Regions from separate parts of the Rahnella selenatireducens genome, predicted to be linked through region 3. Evidence: predicted binding sites of a transcription regulator. Region 3 holds the regulator's gene; each other region holds the start of a gene.

Region 1 (3,156 bases), on a different contig from region 3:
CCGGCGCGCGCGCCGTGGTAATCACAATCACCAGCGCTGCGATACAACCGATAAATGTCCCGATCACGCGCAGAAAACCACGGTGACGAATAGCACCGGCAAACGGCTCACCACCGGCCACGAGCGCGGGCCCGGAAGTCACAATGGCCGCCGTCATGGCCGACCACCGTGGCGTTTCGAGTTGCAGATAGAAACCAAGCACGAGAGCGCCAAGAATGGCAAATGTCAGCTTAAACGCAAACCGTACGCGCGGAATAAGTACGCTATTCATCTTTCCGGCCTTAGCCAAACTCTCTCAGGCGATGCAGGAGGCGAAGGAACGGTGTTCCTTCATCTTGTTTACGATCATGACTGCCGGTGATAACGACGGTTGCCGTCGTCCCCGCCGGGTACGGATGCTGCTGGTCTTTATCGTCGAGCACGATTTTAACCGGCACGCGCTGCGCCAGACGCACCCATTCCAGGTTGCTATCGATGGTCGCCAGACCGTTGGTGGCCGCCGAAGAAGAGCTGTTGGTGACCGCTGCTGCGACGCTGTCTACCGTGCCGTGCATAATGCGGTTACTGCCCAGCGGGGTAATTTCCGCGCGGTCGCCTTTTTTCAGGCCGGACAGTTTGGTTTCTTCAAGATATGCCAGAATGTAGAAGGAGTTTTTCTTCACCAGCGCAACGGCGGTAGAACCGCGATTGATATAGTTGCCCGGATGCACCGTGAGGTTAGTCACCCAGCCATCTGCCGGAGCGACAACCACGGTACGCTCCAAATCCAGTACCGCCAGATCACGCGCAGCCTGCGATTTCGCCAGCTGATGCTGCGCGGTTTGCAGTACGTTGTTCGCCTGATCGATTTCTTCCTGCGACATTGCCTGTACGCCCAGTTTCACACGGCGTCCGGCTTCGCGTTTTTTCTCGGAGGCCAGCGCCTGATAATAAGCGACGTCAGCGCTGGCTTCATCAAGCGCCTGCTGATAACGCGGCTGGTCGATTTTGAACAGCACCTGACCTTTGGTCACCAACTGGTTATCAATCACTGGCACGTCGGTGATTAAACCGGTCACATCTGGCGCAATCGACACAACGTCAGCGGTAAATTTGGCATCACGGGTCCACGGTGATTCCGTATAGAACGCCCAGGCTCTGAAGATTGCGATGACAGCCAGAACGACAAGAATCAGCGTAATTGCATAACGTATTATTTTTATAGAGAAGTTTTTCACAACGGCCTCAGACGAACAAGCGGGAAATCAGGTAAAAAAGACAGCAATATAATGCTGTGTTAAACAAAGCCGGATGCCAGACAAAGTCATAAATACCCGTCGGTTGTAATACCCGCCGGAGCAGGAAAAACACCACCAGCGCCAGCAGTATTTCAAAAAATACCGGTGGAAACGACAATCCGAAAATCACCATTACCGGAAGCAAACTCATCAAAAATTCCTTACATTATTACCAGCAGCAATGACGGCGGGGCAGACTTGCTCGTCCCGCGCACGCATTATTCATTATTTTAGGCAATGCCACGCGTCCCCGGAGATAAATAATTCACTGGGAAGTGCTCAATGAAACTGTGGGGTTGCCAGGGAAGTGTGCGAAGGTAAGCATTGATTCAGGAAATCAGAAACCTGAGTTTTATCGCCCGGACGAGTATATTAGCGTGCTTATTATCAAGTAATCAACGTTCTGTGATCTAAATCACTTTTAAGCCAGAGTTAACAATGGACCGATTAAAACGCATGTCGATATTCGCTCAGGTCGTGGAAAGCGGTTCTTTTACCGCGGCCGCACGACGCCTCGACATGAGCGTTTCAGCCATCAGCCAGACCATTTCAAAACTAGAAAATGATTTACAAATCAAACTATTAAACCGTAGTACCCGCAGTATCGGCCTGACAGAAGCCGGGAAGATTTACTATCAGGGATGCCGTAAAATGCTGCATGACGTGCGTGAAGTGCATGAACAATTATATGCCTTCAACAACACGCCAACCGGCACTTTACGCATCGGCAGCTCATCGACAATGGCACAAAATGTTCTTGCTGCCATGACCGCCGAAATGCTGACTGAATACCCCGGCCTGACGGTCAATCTGGTGACCGGCATTCCTGCGCCGGATCTGATTGCCGACGGTCTGGACGTGGTGATCCGCGTGGGCGCGTTACAGGATTCCAGCTTGTTCTCCACGCGGTTAGGTTCCATGCCAATGGTGGTGTGCGCGGCGCGCAGTTATCTGGCGCAGCACGGCACGCCGGAAAAACCTGCCGATATGGTGAATTTTTCGTGGCTGGAATACAGCGTCCGCCCGGACAGCGAATTTGAACTGATCGCACCGGAAGGTATTTCCACGCGCATCACGCCGCAAGGGCGCTTTGTCACCAACGATTCACAGACCATGATCCGCTGGCTGAAAGCCGGTGTCGGCATTGCATACGTCCCGCTGATGTGGGTGATTGAAGAAATTAACGCCGGTGACGTGGAGATTCTTTTCAGAAGCTACCAGTCCGATCCACGCCCGGTGTACGCGCTGTATACCGAAAAAGACAAACTCCCGTTGAAAGTACAGGTGTGTCTGGATTACCTGACCGACTATTTCAAACGGGTCAGTAAGGTGTATCAGGGATACAGGCAGGGCAAGAAAGTGACGCAATGGAATTGAGCTAAGTTCCTGCCTCTGAGTGGTCCGAATGACAGATGGGATATTCGGACCACTAAATCGCCATAACTTTCTAAACATATTAAGTCCATTCCGGACTTCACCTGTTTATCAAAATCTCAATGGAACGCCAACAAACTAAATATGGTCTCACCCCAAATAGCACACCCAGTTAGGGAACTAAATTTCGTCAATTAAAATCAAGCGCATACTGTATATTTAACATACGCTTTGATAATGACAGACTTTAGCTTTATTGCGTTGAAAATAAATACCTTTTACCTTCAACCAAAGAGTAATATCAATAACAAAAAAAAACCAAGCACCCCTTACAAGTACAAGAATACAAAGCAACGCCATGACTGAGAATATCCATTCTTGAAATTAAAAATGTGAACGTATTTTAAATTCACAACTGTCATAATTAAAATCCATATTGCCCCACCTGCATTAAGATATAATATATTTAATTAGGGATCTTCAAAGCATGCGTAACTGGATCTAA
Region 2 (3,156 bases), on a different contig from region 3:
GTTTATGCGTGGGTACTGCTCTTCGAGACGACGGCCCACCATCATTTCGATCAACGTATCTTCTTGCAGTTCGCTGACCGGGCGTTCGGCAATAAACTGACCGTCACGGAATACGGTCACGTCATCGCAAATCTCAAAAATCTCTTTCAGGCGGTGGGAGATATACACCACCCCACATCCGGCGGCCTTCAGTTCGCGAATAACGTTAAATAAAGAAGCCGTTTCGGTATCGGTGAGCGCATCCGTCGGCTCATCCATAATGATGACTTTGGATTCAAAGCTCAGCACTTTGGCGATCTCAACCATCTGCTGGTCGCCAATCGATAATTCACCGACGAGCCGGTCGCTTTTGTAACGCAGATTCAGACGCGCCAGAAGTTTATCGGCTTCGGCGTACATCTTCTTCCAGTTGATGCGGCCAAAGCCGTTGACGAACTCACGGCCAAGAAAGATGTTTTCAGCAATAGTCAGCTGTGGGATCAGGTTTAGTTCCTGATGGATGATGCCAATCCCAGCTTCCTGAGAAGCTTTCGGGCCATTGAAGGTAGTTTCCTTTCCAAGAAACTGTACTGAGCCGGCATCTTTCTGGTAGATGCCGGTCAGCACTTTCATCATGGTGGACTTACCCGCGCCGTTTTCTCCCACCAGCGCCATCACACGCCCCGGATAAACGCTGAGCGCCGCGCCGGAAAGTGCTTTGACGCCGGGAAAGGCTTTATCAATCCCTGTCAGTTTCAGCAAAGGTTGCATAAAGGCCTCAGAAGGTTACGCCGGCACACAGAATAACGTTCGCGTAAGGCGAACATTCCCCGCTGCGGATCACAGCCCGACTTTTTTCGCTTTGCGCTTTGAATGCCTCATGACTGACGTAATCCAAAGCAATGGTGTTTCCCTGGTGTTGTTCGAGTTGTGTCAATTGGGCGAGCAACGCTTCATGGAGTTGAGGATTTTTAGTGAGGATTTCCTCGGCGAGGATAGCCCGCTCAACCTGCATCTCGTGTGTCACTACCTCAAAGACTTGTAAAAAGGTGGGGACTCCCTGGGTTAGCGCCAGATCGATGCGTTGGCAAGCTGCTGGCACCGGAAGACCGGCATCGCCAATAACCAGCTGATCGGTATGACCTAACCGGGCAATAACATTCGAGATTTCGGCATTTAATAGCGGTGACTTCTTCATTGTTAACTCCTACAGCGAAACGTTTCGCTCACCGATGAGTTTATGAGACTCGCAGAACTTGGCAATGAAGATGTGATGGAATTGTGATCAGCGTCGAAACGTTTCGCTGAACAATTCAGAAAACGCAGAGCAATTTGAGTTAGCGTTTAATTAGAGGGAGAAGGCAGAAATAAAACAGGGCACCCGAAGGTGCCCTGTTCACAACAGAATGGGAAATCAGATTTCCACCTGCGTACCGAGTTCGATCACACGGTTCGGGGGGATCTCAAACTGGTCCGGCGCGCGCAGGGCGTTTCGGCTGAGCGCCATAAACAGTTTGCCGCGGAAATACAGATACCACGGACGCTTGGTAAGGATCAGCGATTCGTGCGACATAAAGAACGACGTTTCCATCATCCGGCACGGCAGTCCCTCCAGACCACAGCGGTGGAAGACTTCTTCCACATTCGGCGTTTCTTTAAATCCGTAACTCGCGACCACGCGCCAGAATGTCGGCGAAAGCTGCTCAATGGTGACACGCCGTACGTTATGCACATAAGGCGCATCTTCTGTTCGCAATGTCAGCAGGACAACACGCTCGTGCAACACTTTGTTGTGTTTGAGGTTATGCAGCAGCGCAAACGGGATCACGTTGATGGCGCGCGACATATAAACCGCAGTCCCCGGAACACGAACCGGCGGTGATTTTTCCAGTGAAGCAATCATCGCTTCGAGAGAATTCCCGTGCTCGTTCATGCGGCGCATGAGACGGAAGCGCTCGCTTTTCCAGGTCGTCATGACGATGAACATGCACAGACCCAGCGTCAGTGGCAGCCAGCCACCGGAGAACAGTTTAGTGGCGTTCGCAGCGAACAGCGGTATATCCATGAACAGCAGAGCAATCAGTAAAAGACCGACCAGGAACGGTTTCCAGTGCCAGTTTTTAAGCGCCACCGTGCAGGAAAGAATGCTGGTCAGCACCATGGTGCCGGTGACGGCAATACCATAAGCCGCCGCCAGATTACTCGAATGCTCGAAGCTGGCAATCACGATAACTACCGCGAAATACAGCAGCCAGTTAATCGCAGGGATGTAGATCTGACCCGCTTCCATTTCTGAGGTGTGGATAATGCGCATCGGCGGTAAATAGCCCAAACGCACAGCCTGGCGGGTCAGGGAGAACACACCGGAGATAACGGCCTGAGACGCGATGATGGTTGCCAGCGTCGCCAGAATCAGTAACGGAATCAGCGCCCAGTCAGGTGCCAGCAGGAAGAACGGGTTTTTGATCGACTCCGGGTTTTTCAGCAGCAACGCTCCCTGACCGAAGTAATTCAGCACCAGAGAAGGTAATACAACGGTAAACCAGGCCAGACGGATTGGGAATTTCCCGAAGTGCCCCATATCGGCATACAACGCTTCTACCCCTGTAATCGACAGAACGACCGCGCCGAGCGCCAGGAAGGAGAAGGATTTATGCTCAATAAAGAAATTAACCGCCCACATCGGGTTCATAGCGCGCAGCACTTCAGGGTTCTGCATGATGCTATTCACACCAAGAACCGCCAGCGAAAGGAACCACAGCAACATTACCGGCGCAAAGAGTTTGCCCACAATGCCGGTACCGTGCTTTTGAATAATGAAGAGCAACGTCAGGACAGTAATTGAAAGAGGGACGATATAAGGATCAAGGGCAGGCGCGGCAATTTCCAGACCTTCCATCGCGGAAAGCACTGAGATAGCCGGCGTGATAACCACTTCGCCGTAGAAGAAGCTGCCACCAATCAGACCGAGGATCACCAGAACGGCTGTGGTACGTGCCGACGTATTTCTGCCAGCCAGAGACATCAGCGTAAGAATACCGCCTTCACCTGCGTTGTCTGCCCGCATCACGTAAGTGAGGTATTTGAGCGAAACAATGAGGATTAACATCCAGAAAATCAGGGAGAGAAAACCAAAAACGACGCTGGGTTCAACGTTGAAACCATAGTGACCAGAAA
Region 3 (3,156 bases):
CGCTGCGTCCGCAGCAGTCGTGCGATACGGCTGAAATGGTAATAACAGAACTGGCCGACCGGATTCTGCGGGTTCTGCGCCGCAATTTTTTCCAGCGCCGCCAGTTCATTCGCCATGGTGAAACGCTCGGAGAATCGGTGATAAAGAATATCGTCCGCAATCACGCGCAGACGAGCGGAAATTACCTGCGCATTCCGGCGGATCACCGCTTCTGCGTGGCTTTCTTCCACCAGTTTCTGCACTTCTTCCGGCTGATGCAGGCTGACCGTGATGTGTTCCTGCAAATCGAGTGCAACCTGAAAACGCTGGAACAGCCGCTTGTGGTTATTGTGGTGTTCATGATGCGGCAACATATGCAGCTGCTGATAGAGCAACGCAATCAGATCGATGACCTGCTGCTGGCGCTTGAGCAACGGGGGAAGGGCTGTTTCGGGGTCGATATGTTGCGTCAGCAGGCTGTATTTGGCCTCGAAATAATCCGCCAGCTGCAAATACAGCTGGCTGAGCGTTTCGCGCATAGGTTGTTCTTCGGAAATACGGAACCATGCCCAGTTAAACAGCCCGTACCAGGCGGTTCCGGCAGCAAACAGCGCCGGTGCCTGCCACATCGGCCTCACGCCGACCATACTCAGTGTGAAGATGGTGGCCACCAGCGCGCCCGGCAACAGGCGTGCGTGCAGCGGGCTGATTTCGCCGGTGACGCCGAGCAGTAAAGCCAGCGTTAACATGATGAGCGGCAGGGGAATGTGCCAGTTTTCGAGCATCACCTGCAAAAGGATACTGCTGACGGCAAACAGCGAACCGCCGACGATCAGGCGTTTAAAAAAGCGTTTGTGCGGGGTATCGAGACCGGCGACGTTGCAACAGGCCGGGCACAGCGAGAACAGCAGACCCATTTGCAGATTGCCAAACAGCCAGCAAATACCGACAGGCAGGCACAACACCAGCGTCTGGCGCAGCGCGTAGTTAACTTCGGGATGATAGAACAGTCTTCGCCATAGCGTCATGGGTAAAGCTTAGCCCATAAAAAAGGCGCGACAGTCAACTGTCGCGCCAATTTCTGAGGGATTAACGTGTACCGTAAACGACAATCGTTTTACCGTGTGCGGAGATCAGGCTCTGATCTTCCAGCATTTTGAGAATACGTCCGACTGTTTCACGTGAACAACCGACGATTTGGCCGATTTCCTGACGGGTGATCTTGATTTGCATCCCGTCCGGATGGGTCATTGCATCAGGCTGTTTGGCCAGATTAAGCAAAGTTTGCGCGATACGGCCTGTTACGTCGAGGAAGGCAAGGTTGCCGACTTTCTCTGACGTCACTTGCAGACGGTTTGCCATCTGCGCGGAAAGACGCATCAGAATATCCGGGTTTACCTGAATCAGCTGGCGGAATTTTTTATAAGAAATTTCAGCCACTTCGCAGGCAGTTTTAGCACGAACCCAAGCACTGCGTTCCTGCCCTTCTTCGAAGAGTCCCAGCTCGCCGATGAAGTCACCTTGGTTAAGGTATGACAGTATCATTTCTTTGCCTTCTTCATCTTTAATCAGGACGGCAACCGACCCTTTCACGATGTAGTACAGCGTTTCGGCTTTTTCACCCTGGTGAATCAGCGTACTTTTAGAAGGATACTTATGTATATGACAGTGAGACAGGAACCATTCGAGAGTCGGGTCTGTTTGTGGCTTGCCGAGAACCATTTGCTATTATCCTCTGTTGTTATCGCTGCCCAAAATCACAGGGCTCAGAGTTCCCTGTACGGCACTTACTTTAAAAAGCGCCCTTTCAGCATATAACTCCCCAGAAATGCTGCAAGCGGATGTCGGAGTGAAACAGCCTGATTATTGCTGTTAACACCGTGGGTTCTGTTCTTAAACCGCAAAAACCGTCACCGCAATTTACTGGAAAGTATGTTTCGGCTTTGTTTGTAACACAGGTTTGCAATGCTGTCTTCTGTTGTCTCGCTTCAGCATGATGGCGATCGGGTTACGTTGCCAGTTTTTGGGTGAAAGGGTAGTCTGAGGGGAAAATTTGACGAATTTATCCACCGGGAGAAGAGCACATGCACGCACGCGTAAAATGGGTAGAAGGGCTGACGTTTTTAGGTGAGTCAGCGTCGGGCCATCAGATCACAATGGATGGTAATGCGGGCGACAAAGCCCCAAGCCCGATGGAAATGTTGCTGATGTCAGCGGGTGGTTGCAGCGCGATTGATGTGGTGTCTATTTTGCAAAAAGGCCGCAACGACGTGCGTGACTGCGAAGTGAAACTGACGTCTCAGCGCCGTGAAGAAGCGCCGCGTCTGTTCACGCACATCAACCTGCATTTTATCGTCACCGGTAAAGACCTGACGGATAAAATTGTGGAACGCGCGGTCAGCCTTTCTGCGGAAAAATATTGCTCTGTTTCCCTGATGCTGGGCAAAGCCGCGACGATCACCCACAGTTTTGAAGTAGTGAACGCCGAATAAGTCACCACCAGCGATACGACTGGCACTGACTTCGCAGTAAATCCAGAAATCGCCGCGCGGCAAAAGTCAGCGGCGATTTCTGCGAATAAAGCACGCAATATTCCGCCTCTGGCAGCGTATCGATATTGAGCAGGCAAAGCCTGTCCTGCAAGCCGAACGGCGCGCGCATCGCCTTCGCCACAATCGTCAGATAATCCGACTGCAATACCATATTCAGCCCGCACACCACCGAATCCGTTCTTACCGGCGTTTCACCTGCTGGCGCGCTAAAGCCGTTCATTGAAAGCTGAATCTGCTGGTAATAACCCATATCCGTTTCCGGCAACACCCAGCGCGCGCCCTGCAATTCTTCGAGCGTGGTGGCACCTGCCAGCGGATGCCCTTGCCGCGCAATCACGCCAAACGGCGCGCTAAACAGCGGCTCACGCACCAAATCTTCCAGCGGAAAACCCGGCCCGGCGGTTCCGACGGCAAAATCGAGTTTCCCTTCACGCAGCGCCGGTAACAGCGTCGAAAGCTGGCCTTCTTTAATCAGCAGTTTGGACTGGGGAAACTGCGTTTTGAACGCTTCATTGAGAGCCGGAAACACTGTCAGCGCCAGCAGTGATGAAAACCCGATAGCCACCGAACCCTGCGAATACTGATTAATCTGCTGGATCTCATCCGCCGCGCGTTCAAGTTCTTC
Region 4 (3,156 bases), on a different contig from region 3:
GTCGTGGGAACTCACGCGATATTTCAGGAACAGGTTCTGTTCTCTTCATTATCGCTGGTGATCATTGATGAACAACACCGCTTTGGCGTTCATCAGCGGCTGGCATTATGGGAGAAAGGTCTGCAACAGGGCTTCCATCCGCATCAGCTTATCATGACCGCAACGCCAATCCCGCGAACGCTTGCGATGACCGCTTACGCCGATCTGGATACATCAGTAATCGATGAACTTCCGCCTGGCAGAACGCCGGTAACGACCGTTGCGATCCCTGATACTCGGCGCAGCGATATCATCAGCCGCGTGAAAAGCGCCTGCGAGCAGGAAAACCGCCAGGCTTACTGGGTTTGTACGCTGATTGAAGAATCCGAAATGCTGGAAGCTCAGGCGGCGGAAGCTACATGGGAAGGGCTGAAAGAAGCGCTGCCTGCGCTGAATATCGGGCTGGTTCATGGCCGGATGAAAGCGCATGAAAAACAATCAGTTATGCAAGCATTCAAGCAGGGCGAAGTGCAGCTTCTGGTGGCGACAACTGTCATCGAAGTGGGCGTCGACGTGCCTAACGCAAGCCTGATGATCATCGAAAACCCGGAACGCCTTGGGCTGGCACAGTTACATCAGCTGCGTGGCCGCGTCGGACGTGGTGCTGTCGCTTCTCACTGCGTGTTGTTGTACAAAACACCGCTGAGCAAGACAGCGCAGAAGCGCTTGCAGGTTTTACGCGACAGCAACGATGGTTTTGTCATTGCTCAGCAGGATTTAGAAATCCGCGGGCCAGGTGAATTACTGGGCACACGCCAGACAGGTAGCGCTGAATTTAAAGTGGCTGACTTGCTGCGCGATCAGGCCATGATCCCCGACGTACAGCGTATTGCTCGGTATCTTCAGCATCAATTCCCCGATCATGCCAAAGCGCTGATTGAGCGCTGGCTGCCGGAAAGAGTGCGTTATACCAACGCATAATTCTTATACTTTTCGACTTTCGTTTTTCTCTCTGAAACGCCAAAACATTATTGAAAATGATGTTTTGGCTTCAATGTATCAACCCGACTTTTGCTCATTTCTGCCTCAAAACCATTAAGCCCTCAGGTTATTTGATGACCTTCACAGACTGGGGCAAAGTCGGTAACCGGTTTCACACCCCGCCACTACACTGATGATAATTAAGGCAAGCCTGTCAGTTCCCCTCACCATAAGGCCAATATCATCATGAGTATCAGCCAATCTCTTTTTGATTTTATAGAACAGAAAATCAGCCCGTTTGCGGCCCGGTTATCTTCTCAGCGCCATGTCATGGCGGTGCGTGACGGGTTTATTTCAGCAATGCCGTTTATGATTGTGGGGTCCTTCTTGCTGGTTTTTGTACATCCACCTTTCTCTCCTGAATCCTCTTGGGGATTTGCCCGAAGCTGGTTGGAACTGTCGGCAAAATATGAAGTACAGATTCTGACACCGTTCAATATGACGATGGGGATTATGTCGATCTACATCGCTGCGGCCATTGCCTATAATCTGGCGCGAAGCTACAAGCTTGACCCGTTTATGACCGCGATGCTGTCGTTGATGTCTTTTCTGCTGGTTGCTGCGCCTCAGATTGATGAAAAAATGTCTACAGCCGCACTGGGCGGCGTAGGGATTTTCACCGCAATTCTGGTGGCGATTTATGTAACAGAGCTGACCCGGCTGCTGAAGAAATATAATATTGGAATACGGCTTCCCGAGCAGGTTCCTTCCAACATTAAGCATTCATTCGATCTGCTGATCCCGATTATTGCCGTTGTGATTACACTGTTCCCGCTGAGTTTACTGGTGCAGTCGGGCTTCAACATGCTGTTGCCCCAGGCAATCATGGCGCTGTTCGAGCCGTTGATTTCGGCTGCTGACTCCCTGCCAGCCGTACTTCTGGCGGTGCTGATTTGCCATCTGCTGTGGTTCGCCGGTATTCATGGCTCGGCAATCGTTTCGGGAATGTTGCAGGCTTTCTGGCTGACTAATCTGGGGCTGAACCAGACCGATCTCGCCGCCGGTTTGCCGATGACGCATATCATGACCGAAGCATTCTGGAACTTCCTGATCGTGATCGGCGGCTCCGGCGCTACCATCGGGCTGGTCTTGCTGTTTTGCCGCAGTAAATCGGCGCATCTGCGCACCATGGGAAAACTCAGCCTGGTACCGAGTTGTTTTAACATCAATGAGCCGGTGATCTTTGGTACGCCGATCGTCATGAACCCGGTCTTTTTCATTCCGTTCCTTCTCGCACCGATGGTTAACGCCGTGATCGCCTACTGCGCTGTCTCCACTAATCTTCTTCCGCACATGATTTCACTGGTTCCCTGGACATCTCCGGCACCGATTGGTGCTGCATGGGCGATGGGCTGGGATTTCAAAGTCTCGATTATGGTGATCGTGCTGATGCTGCTTTCGATGGTGATTTACTATCCGTTCTTCAAGGTTTACGAAAAGCAGTTGCTGACGCAGGAAAAGGCAGCGGAAGCTGAAGCCGTATTTACGGAAAAAGCAGAGGCCACTCAGTAAGCGATAAGTGAAAAACAGAAAGCCTGAAACAGGCGACGAGACCTTTATCCCGGCGTCTGTTTATTTTCAGTTACCCGACGCATTTACCCGATTTTGCGTTAGAAACTGAACAAGACTTCCTCAGAAAAAACCTCAGCCGGACATACAGTTCATAAAAGATCCTTTAACCAAGATTTCACAGTTAAAATTGTCGTTAGCAAACGTTTGCTTTTATGGCGTATTTCAATAAAAATGCCCGCTTTGCCGCTTATTGGAATGCCATAACATGAGTTCGCAAACCACAGAACAAGACTCGCAGCAACCCGACCTTTCCCGCCAGCCAAAAAGTGAACTGATTTACCGGCTTGAAGACCGTCCGCCAATTCCTCAGACTCTCTTTGCCGCCTGTCAGCATTTACTGGCGATGTTTGTCGCGGTAATCACCCCCGCATTACTGATTTGTCAGGCGCTGGGTTTACCTGCGCAGGACACTCAGCACATCATCAGCATGTCGTTGTTTGCTTCTGGTCTGGCTTCCATTCTGCAAATTAAAACCTGGGGTCCCGTCGGTTCCGGCCTGCTTTCAATTCAGGGCACCAGCTTTAACTTTGTCTCGCCGCTGATTATGGGCGGTCTGGCGCTGAA

The links. The regulator CRP, encoded in region 3, controls carbon source genes, mostly activating them, when cyclic AMP is high. The targets are predictions, from matches to a motif close to ATGTGANNNNNNTCACAT.
Region 1: the regulator CRP is predicted to act here: its motif matches at 1,681-1,698, upstream of aaeR (HTH-type transcriptional activator AaeR).
Region 2: the regulator CRP is predicted to act here: its motif matches at 1,259-1,276, upstream of rbsD (D-ribose pyranase).
Region 4: the regulator CRP is predicted to act here: its motif matches at 1,090-1,107, upstream of ACLBVC_RS20785 (PTS sugar transporter subunit IIC).

What each region holds. Positions count from the first base shown of each region.
Region 1 is NZ_JBKEZJ010000011.1:67,751-70,906, reverse strand. It holds gene aaeB (p-hydroxybenzoic acid efflux pump subunit AaeB) at 1-271, opposite strand, end outside; gene aaeA (p-hydroxybenzoic acid efflux pump subunit AaeA) at 282-1,217, opposite strand; gene aaeX (p-hydroxybenzoic acid efflux pump operon protein AaeX) at 1,225-1,428, opposite strand; gene aaeR (HTH-type transcriptional activator AaeR) at 1,716-2,654, shown strand.
Region 2 is NZ_JBKEZJ010000029.1:5,475-8,630, forward strand. It holds gene rbsA (ribose ABC transporter ATP-binding protein RbsA) at 1-750, opposite strand, end outside; gene rbsD (D-ribose pyranase) at 758-1,177, opposite strand; gene kup (low affinity potassium transporter Kup) at 1,394-3,156, opposite strand, start outside.
Region 3 is NZ_JBKEZJ010000006.1:327,295-330,450, forward strand. It holds gene ACLBVC_RS12885 (YccS/YhfK family putative transporter) at 1-1,007, opposite strand, end outside; gene crp (cAMP-activated global transcriptional regulator CRP) at 1,069-1,701, opposite strand; gene ACLBVC_RS12895 (OsmC family protein) at 2,064-2,471, shown strand; gene ACLBVC_RS12900 (LysR substrate-binding domain-containing protein) at 2,473-3,156, opposite strand, start outside.
Region 4 is NZ_JBKEZJ010000015.1:55,707-58,862, forward strand. It holds gene recG (ATP-dependent DNA helicase RecG) at 1-960, shown strand, start outside; gene ACLBVC_RS20785 (PTS sugar transporter subunit IIC) at 1,207-2,532, shown strand; gene ACLBVC_RS20790 (uracil-xanthine permease family protein) at 2,798-3,156, shown strand, end outside.